Regions from separate parts of the Paenibacillus sp. FSL R5-0407 genome, predicted to be linked through region 1. Evidence: riboswitches for the same ligand, from Rfam matches in the RefSeq annotation. Region 1 holds a riboswitch; the other holds the start of a gene.
What was found. Region 1 has a riboswitch for FMN ahead of ribD (bifunctional diaminohydroxyphosphoribosylaminopyrimidine deaminase/5-amino-6-(5-phosphoribosylamino)uracil reductase RibD). Riboswitches for the same ligand answer to the same signal wherever they lie in the genome.
Positions count from the first base shown of each region.

Region 1 (4,212 bases):
CCGTAAAGGCTGTCCCATGATAATCGGTGTTTTGCGCTACCATCGGTTGTAATTCAAGCTCATCGGCACGCTCTTGCGTAATCGGCAGACAGACCAGCCCGCGCCCCTGAGTAATCATAAAATTGATGACTTCGGGCGTAGCTTTCTCGGCTAACGCAACGAAATCCCCTTCATTTTCACGATCTTCATCGTCGACGACTATAATCACTTTTCCGCGCATCAATTCATAAATCGCTTCCTCAACGCGGTCCAACTGGATATCACTATCACTCATCTAAATCCCCTCCACTCTCAACTTTCTTCACGCAAATCCATGCTCCGAGAGGAACGCAAGATTGATGCCGCCTCTACTATCTTCCGATTCGTCGTCCTGAGCAGTTCCGTTTTGGGCCCTTCCGAATTTGAGCAAGTGCTCCACATATTTGCCCAGGACGTCGCATTCCATATTTACCGTATCGCCGGGACGTTTGAATGCAAGCCCCGTTTCGGCGAGAGTATGAGGAATTATGGATACCGAGAACCGCCCGCCCGAAGTCTGCACTACAGTAAGACTTATTCCGTCAACCGTAATCGATCCTTGGGGAATTATATATTTGAACATGGACGATTCTGCCGGTTCAATCTCATATACGACCGCATTTTGATCTTTGCGGACCCGGATAATCGTCCCTATTCCGTCCACATGCCCCTGAACAAGATGGCCGCCGAATCTTCCGCCTGCCGCCATGGCCCGTTCCAGATTGATCCGGCTACCCGGCTTCAAATCCTTGAGGTTCGTGTGGCGGTAAGTTTGCGGCATCACATCGACAGCAAAAGAAGAAGAGTCAAAGGAGGTGGCCGTCAGGCAAACTCCGTTGACGGAGATGCTGTCTCCCAGCTTCAAGCCTTCCGTTACCACGCTGGCCGAGATGCCAAGGACCATCGCTTCTCCTTTGCGGCTAACCGATTTTATTGTCCCGATCTCCTCTACTAGTCCGGTGAACATAAGCTCCCCTCCTTACTCCTAAATTTTGAGTCCTTCCTTAGTAGCGCCTGACCAGACAGGTGTTCCTTTGATGCACACATTATCCCCCATTTGCTCCACTTCCAAATCGGTTAAATGAACTGCGTCTTTCATCAGGCTGTAACCGTCAAACATAAAATTCCCGGGAGACTCGAGCCCTCCTATCAGCTTAGGGGCAAAAAACATGACAACTTGATCGGCCAATTGCTCTTGAATCAAAGAGCCGTTCAATCTCCCCCCGCCCTCTACGAGAATGGATGAAATCTCCTGCTCGCCAAGCTTTGCCATAGCCAATTTCAAATCAACCTTCGGTCCCTCGCCGCACGGAATGACCTTAATCCCCCGCTCACGCAAAGCAAGCACCTTGTCCGGGTCAGCTTTATCCGTCGTTAGAAGGACTGTCGGAGCTGCGCCGTCGTTAAGCACTCTGGCGCTTTCCGGGATCCGCAGCTGCGAGTCGACGATAATACGAACCGGTGACAGCCCCGGCACCGGAAGCCGGGTTGTCAACTGCGGATCATCAGCTATGATAGTTCCGACCCCGACCATGATGGCCTGATGCCGGTGCCGCATCGTATGGACCATCTCCCTTGCTGCTTCGTTCGAAATCCACTTGCTGTCTCCGGTTCTCGAAGCTATTTTGCCGTCCAGCGTGCTTGCGGTTTTGATCGTGACGTAAGGAAGCCCTGTTGTAATAAATTTGATAAATGCCTTGTTGAACCTAATTGCTTCTTCGCGGAGAACGCCGACATCCACCTGGATCCCATTTTCCCGCAAGCTCCGTATTCCCCGTCCCGCCACTTGCGGATTGGGATCTTCACTGGCAACGACGACCCGTGCCACTTTTTCCCGAATCAAGCGTTCGGAACAAGGCGGTGTCAACCCATGGTGACTGCATGGCTCAAGAGTTACATAAACCGTGCTGCCTTCGGCCATTTCGCCGGCCATATTAAGAGCGTGTACTTCTGCATGCGGCGTACCGCGCCTGAGATGCGTACCCAAGCCAACGACCGCGCCTTCCTTTACCACAACCGCCCCGACGACCGGATTGATGCCCGTCTGGCCTTGGGATCGTTCCGCCATTTGAATCGCCAGTCCCATATAATACTCGTCGTTGATATTGTTCAATTGAATGTCCTCCTTCCTTGCGAAAATGTAAAAAAACCCGCCGGAGCATTCCGGCAGGGTAAATTGAGAGAAATGTATGTACGCGAATAAAGCAAGCAAACGCAAATAGAAGATGTCAAAGCTGATGCATGACAAATCAAACGTCTGCCGTCCTCATAAAGCAATATTTTCCCAACGCAAATATGACATTGTGAAAACAATTACTTTAAGAACTGCTTCCTATATTTGAACACATGGCGTGTCTAAAAATTCATTAAACCCCATGCGTTCCGCGTCTCCTTCTCCCATCCAGACTATACTGTCGGTCCCGGAATCACACCGGCTCAGCCATATGCTGCTGGTTAAGCTCGCATACGGGTCACGGACTCGTGCTTGCTCCGATTCAAATCACATCCAGTCAAAGGATGCCACGGTCATCGAAGCCAGCCATCACCGTCGGTAGGGAATTTCACCCTGCCCCGAAGGAATGCTATTCAGTTAATTATTTGTTGCAACCCGAATGTTATCACTAACCCCTAAAAAAATCAAGGACATTGCTCCCGCCCCCGTCCGGGAATAAAAACTCCGCCTCTGAGCGAAAATAACTCCGACACCCGTTAATTCAATAAAAATTTCATCTACATTAGGAGGAATTCATTCGTGGCAAAACCTGATGATCGCTCTGATAATGTTGAAAAACTACAGTCCAGCATTCAAAATACGATTAAAAATTTCCGGGAAGGCCAGGATTATTTAAGTGAGCATGCCGACGAAATTTCCGGCGAAGAAAAACACCAAATAGAGGAAAAGAACGCCCGGCGCCTCGACAGCATTCGCGGGTTCCGCGAAGAGGTTAAGGACGAAGCGGCAGACCACTAACAGTTAAAATATGCCGAAATTGTGCAAATACGAAACCCCTCTGAGGAGTAATCCTTCAGAGGGGTTATTGTTGTTGATTCTATTCTATTTCAATTACGCTTCGTCCCAAACCGTAACTTCTTTCATTTTGTCGCCAGGGCGAACCTGATCGACAAGCTCCATGCCGGAAGTTACTTTGCCGAATACCGTATGGACGCCATTCAAATGCGGCTGCGGCTCGTAGACGATAAAGAACTGGCTGCCGCCGGTGTCTTTGCCTGCATGAGCCATGGACAATACGCCGCGCTCGTGCTTTGTCGTGTTAGTCGACGTTTCACATTTGATGGTGTAGCCAGGGCCACCCGTGCCGTTACCGACCGGGCATCCGCCTTGAGCAACAAAGCCCGGAATAACGCGGTGGAAAGTCAAGCCGTTATAATATCCGGAATTCGCCAGCTTTTCGAAGTTGGCTACCGTTCCTGGCGCTTCTTCGGGCAGAAATTGAATTTCAACCTCTCCGCCTTTTTCCAAAACAATTTTCCCTTTTTTCATATGGGTCACTTCCTTCTTCGAATTATCATTGTATTAACTTCAGACAAACCTCTTCAAGTGTACTATGAAATGACGTCCGTAGCAAAATATGGCGCAAAAAAAATGCAACAGCATCATCCAATCCGGCCTCCCGGCCAGTCGTATGATGCTGTTACACCTGTATTTCACAGTTCAGTTCCGTTTACTTGAACGACGGCTGCTTTGCAATCCGCTCGGGGATCACGTCGCAGGAAGTAATATCCTGTAAGCTTTCACGCTTTACGACAAGATCGCTTTGCCCATTTTGAACGAATACGACCGCCGGACGACGGATCCGGTTGTAGTTGCTGGCCATAGCATAGTTGTACGCGCCCGTGCATGCAACGGCGAGCAAATCGCCCGAATTCACTTTAGGCAGCTCCAAATCCCAAATCAGCATATCCCCGCTTTCGCAGCATTTGCCTGCAATGGATACCGTTTCTTCGGCAGCATCCAAGCTGCGGTTCGCCAACATAGCTTCATACTTGGAGTCGTACAATGCAGGACGCGGATTATCCGTCATTCCGCCATCGACGGACACGTATTTACGAACACCCGGAATATCCTTGCTCGTTCCTACGGTATACAACGTCGTACCGGCATCTCCGACAATGCTCCGGCCCGGTTCCACCCAAATTTCAGGGAGCTGCGGATATGCGCTTGCAAATGACGAT
Region 1 is NZ_JBBPAX010000001.1:1,503,544-1,507,755, forward strand. It holds gene NYE70_RS07350 (bifunctional 3,4-dihydroxy-2-butanone-4-phosphate synthase/GTP cyclohydrolase II) at 1-274, opposite strand, end outside; gene NYE70_RS07355 (riboflavin synthase) at 302-985, opposite strand; gene ribD (bifunctional diaminohydroxyphosphoribosylaminopyrimidine deaminase/5-amino-6-(5-phosphoribosylamino)uracil reductase RibD) at 1,004-2,131, opposite strand; FMN riboswitch at 2,404-2,601, opposite strand; gene tlp (small acid-soluble spore protein Tlp) at 2,771-2,989, shown strand; gene NYE70_RS07370 (peptidylprolyl isomerase) at 3,083-3,520, opposite strand; gene lysA (diaminopimelate decarboxylase) at 3,702-4,212, opposite strand, start outside.

Region 2 (4,212 bases), on a different contig from region 1:
CAAAATCTATTTGTGCCAGTTCATCGCCCGCCACATTCTGGGACTCCCTTGGGATGAGCAAGGGGCAGCCGCCGATGCCGCACATGCCGCATGGCTGACATCCGATTCGAACGCTTATTGGAGCTGGAGCGACCAGATGCTCGCCGGAGTTATCTGCGGCAGCCGGTATTATCCCCGCGGCGTAACCGCCATTCTATGGCTGGATGAACAACCGGGTCATTAACGGACAATCAACTATAGAAATGGATATGAAATAGCTATTAAAAAAGGGACCGGATCCCCAGTCATCACAATGACTGGACCGGTCCCTGATTATGGTTTATCGTCTTGCCCACTCTTCCGTACCCTTCTGGTTTTCTTCAGCTTCAAGCCGGGTGCGAGCCACGCGGTTTCTTCCTGCCTGTTTGGCCTTGTATAACGCCTTGTCACTTGATTGATACAGCCTTTCCAACGGCACCTCCGGCCCTGGCACTACGGTAATGATTCCTACGCTGATGGAGTATTCGAAAGACCGCCCCCCGCAAGAGGCCCGTTCCACCGAAAGCTTCAACGATTCCGCCACCTCATCGGATTTCAGCTCATCCGCTCCCGGCAGCAGAATGGCGAACTCGTCGCCACCGTATCTCCCGAATAAATCGGCTTCCTTTAGTTGGCCTCGCATTTTATCCGAAAAATCCCTTAACACTTCGTCGCCTATATCATGGCCGTATGTATCATTGATCGTTTTGAAATCGTCAAGATCCAGCAGGATGAAGGATACGGGCATTTGTTTTTTCTCATATAGGGATAAATTCCGCTTCGCTTCCAAAATAAACGTTCTACGGTTCAACGCTCCCGTTAAATCATCGTAACTGGCCAACTTAAGCAATTCCCTGTCGGATCTTTCTTTGGACAGCAGAACAAACCCCGCATTTCCCAGGGTCATAATGAGATACAAGGACAGAAACGACAAGCTTTGATAAAAGTTCGGTTCAAACATCGTCACCGCTTCGACAGAAAACCAGGACATGCCGGTTCGGACAAGCAGTCCGACGGTCATGAGAAGATATATATATCCGATGAGAATGCTTAGGGACGATCGCTCCGGCGAAGTGATCATTCGGTAAACGGGCGGGTAGAGGAACGCCGCTGACGCCACCGAAACGATCGAAATCCGCAGACCTTCCGTATTGTAAAACAGAACTACGAAATTATAGCTCAGAATGGATATCAAAGTAAGGATTAAATAATACCGTCCGGACCTTTTGCCGAATCCGCCCGTTACTTTCAATAGCGCCATCGTCTCTAAAGCTGTACCGAGCAGAAAAATTGAATTGGCCAGTGAAATAAAAAACATTTGAGAGCCGAGTATCGGAATAGCGAGAATTCCCCATGTGGCCGCTTGGAACCATTTCGCCGCATAAAAGGTGTTCACCGCCGTATCTCTCGGCTGCCTGTGCCTATATGCGGTTATAAGCACTACCGTAAATAAATGACCAAGCGCAAGCAAAATGAACACGGTTTTCATGTCTAAATTTAAAGGCATAATGTTCAGATCATCCATTTCTTATCCAAGTCGGAAGTTTATGCAAATAAAACGGAAATAATACCCAAACCTTTCGCTATAATACGGGAAAAGTCCTTCTTTTTAATAACCAGTATAAATAAAAAACAAGACTCCCGACAATTTTCCTGTCGAAAGCCTTGCTTATCCTTATATGATGACCATTATGCCGGTGAAGAATTATTTTGTCTGGAAATGGCGAACAATGCCGCCCAGATGAGAATGAATCCAACCGCTTGGGCCAGTGTGATGATTTGTTGAAAAGCGATCCAGTTGAGAAGCACGCCCACCATCGGAAAGCTGAGTTCGGCCAGCGTAGCTACGGATGCTTTCGTCGTCGTTAATCCTTTATAGTAAACCAATAGGCTGAGCAATCCCGGTAAAAGCGCCTGCCCGAGCAGATTCAAGGAAAAGGCCGTAATTCCGGATGCGCTCCCCGGCAAATGCCAGGCTGCTCCTTCATTCCAAGTCACAACAAGCAAGAGCGGCAGAGCCAATATGAAGCGAAGCGACGTAACCGTTTCGTATTTCATCTGTCCGACCATCAAGCGCCCCATAACCGTCGATCCGCCCCATAGCGCCGCCGCGCCCATCGATAACAAGCTTCCGACCTGGATAAAATCGTTCCAGTGTCCAAACGGGATGGAGAAGCCGAAGGTCAGCAAGTAGGTGCCGCCCAGCGCCAAAATGAATAACAGCGAGAAATGACGCGGCAGGGATTCCTTAAGCAGAAATCTGGCCATGATGATGGCGAACAGAGGCTGGAGTTTCTGAAGCAGCAGAACCGCATTCACATTTCCGTTCGCCAGCCCCATCGTGAACAGGATTGTGGCGATCGCGGAACCGCCCCATGATATAAAGAGCAGCGCCCCAACTTGCTTCCAGCCGACGCCGAGAAGTTCGCGGCGGTTTTTCCATAAGATCGGAGCTACCACCAGCGCAATCAATATGTGCTCCAGCAGGACCAGTTGGGCCGAAGTAATCGATTTGAGCAAAATAAGACGGAACAACGGGTCAACGCCCCAAAGAGCGGCCCCCAATACGACCAGCCAGAACCCGCTTTTTGCAGAAGTCCCTTGCGCCTTAGCGAGCGGCTTGACTTGTACCCTTACACTTGATGCATTTTCCATATTCCCGACTCCTTCTCGAATATGGGGTCTACGCAGAAAGCCCCCGCCAATTGACATAGGTCAACATAAACGGGGGCTGATCAAATAAGCTTGCGGAATGCATATTCTATGCCGCATGCTTATTAATGATCTTCTCCCATCCGGACTTTACCGTCGGCCTTGGAATTTCACCAAGTCAGTCGCCGTTCCAAAAGGAATAGCGAGTCGCGGGCTAAAGCTATCATTCAAAATAGCCATCACCGCCGGTCAGGAATTTCACCTTACCCCGAAGATCCATATTCATTGTATTTTTATTTTTTAAATTTCAAAGGTTGCCTTCATAATACTGCAGCATATCCTCATTCTCTGTAACAATCATCACATTGAAAATATATATGACTTATTTTATGAAAATAACCCTTATTTGCAACCATTATAGCATTATAATTTATTTTTGTAACCCACTATTTTTTTGAAAGTGAGCTGGTTTATTCAAATGCCGGAATGGCGATTTCACTGTATTGTGATTCCAGGAACTGTTTCACCTCAGGACCGGACAAGCGCTCCGCCAATTTCTTGATCGGCTCGGAATCTTTATTGTCCGCACGGGCTACCATCGTAATCGCAAATTCCGATTCCGTCGTTTCGACCAGCAATGCATCCTTTTTAGGCGTCAGGCCGATCGGACTCGCATAGGCCGGAGTCATCAGCACCAAATCGGCGTCATCAAGCATCCGGGCCAGCATCAACAGATCCACTTCTTCGAATTTATATTTTTTCGGATTTTCAGTAATATCGGCAACGGTAGCGTTGATTCCGACGCCTTCTTTTAACTTGATGATGCCGGCCTTCTCCAACATGACGAGCGAGCGCCCGGCGTTGGTAGCATCATTCGCTATGACGATCGTAGCTCCTTCAGGCAGTTCCTCCATCTTCTTATAGCGTTTCGAGTATGCACCGTAGACCGCATGATAGACAGGCTGTACCGCTACAAGCTCGCTGTTCGTGCTTTCATTATATTGATTCATATAAGGCACATGTTGAAAAAAGTTCGCGTCCACTTCCTTGTTTGCAAGCGCGTCGTTCGGCTGAACATTGTCGGAAAGCACCACCAGCTCCAAATTGATGCCATCCTCTTTCAGGAGCGGTTTCACCAATTCCAGAATATCCGTCATCGGCGGGATCAGCGTAGCTACCTTCAACGTTACCTCCTTGCCGTCCCCGTTTTGAGCCGTAGAGGCGTCGCCGTTTTGCTCTGCGTTCCCCGCACCCTTAGTATTTCCGTTACCGCAACCAGCTACGGCTACCATTACCAGAACTAACAGTCCTAACATCCACTTTTTGTTCATTTTCAGCATCTCCAACATCCTTCCAATGGTTTAGTTATCTTTTGTCTTTTACCATTTATCTTTTATCCAGCCATCTCGAAATCAGGCTGCCGGTAAACTGGATCAATTGAACCAGAACGATCATCAGCACGATGACCGCCGCCATCAGTTCTGTCTCAAATCGCTGATACCCGTACCTGATGGCAAAATCGCCGACTCCTCCTCCGCCCAC
Region 2 is NZ_JBBPAX010000002.1:384,918-389,129, forward strand. It holds gene NYE70_RS21030 (glycoside hydrolase family 52 protein) at 1-223, shown strand, start outside; gene NYE70_RS21035 (GGDEF domain-containing protein) at 320-1,507, opposite strand; gene NYE70_RS21040 (DMT family transporter) at 1,708-2,673, opposite strand; FMN riboswitch at 2,798-2,950, opposite strand; gene NYE70_RS21045 (MetQ/NlpA family ABC transporter substrate-binding protein) at 3,141-4,001, opposite strand; gene NYE70_RS21050 (methionine ABC transporter permease) at 4,057-4,212, opposite strand, start outside.
Region 2: it holds a riboswitch for FMN, as region 1 does, so the genes downstream of both, NYE70_RS21040 (DMT family transporter) here and ribD (bifunctional diaminohydroxyphosphoribosylaminopyrimidine deaminase/5-amino-6-(5-phosphoribosylamino)uracil reductase RibD) in region 1, are expected to answer to the same signal.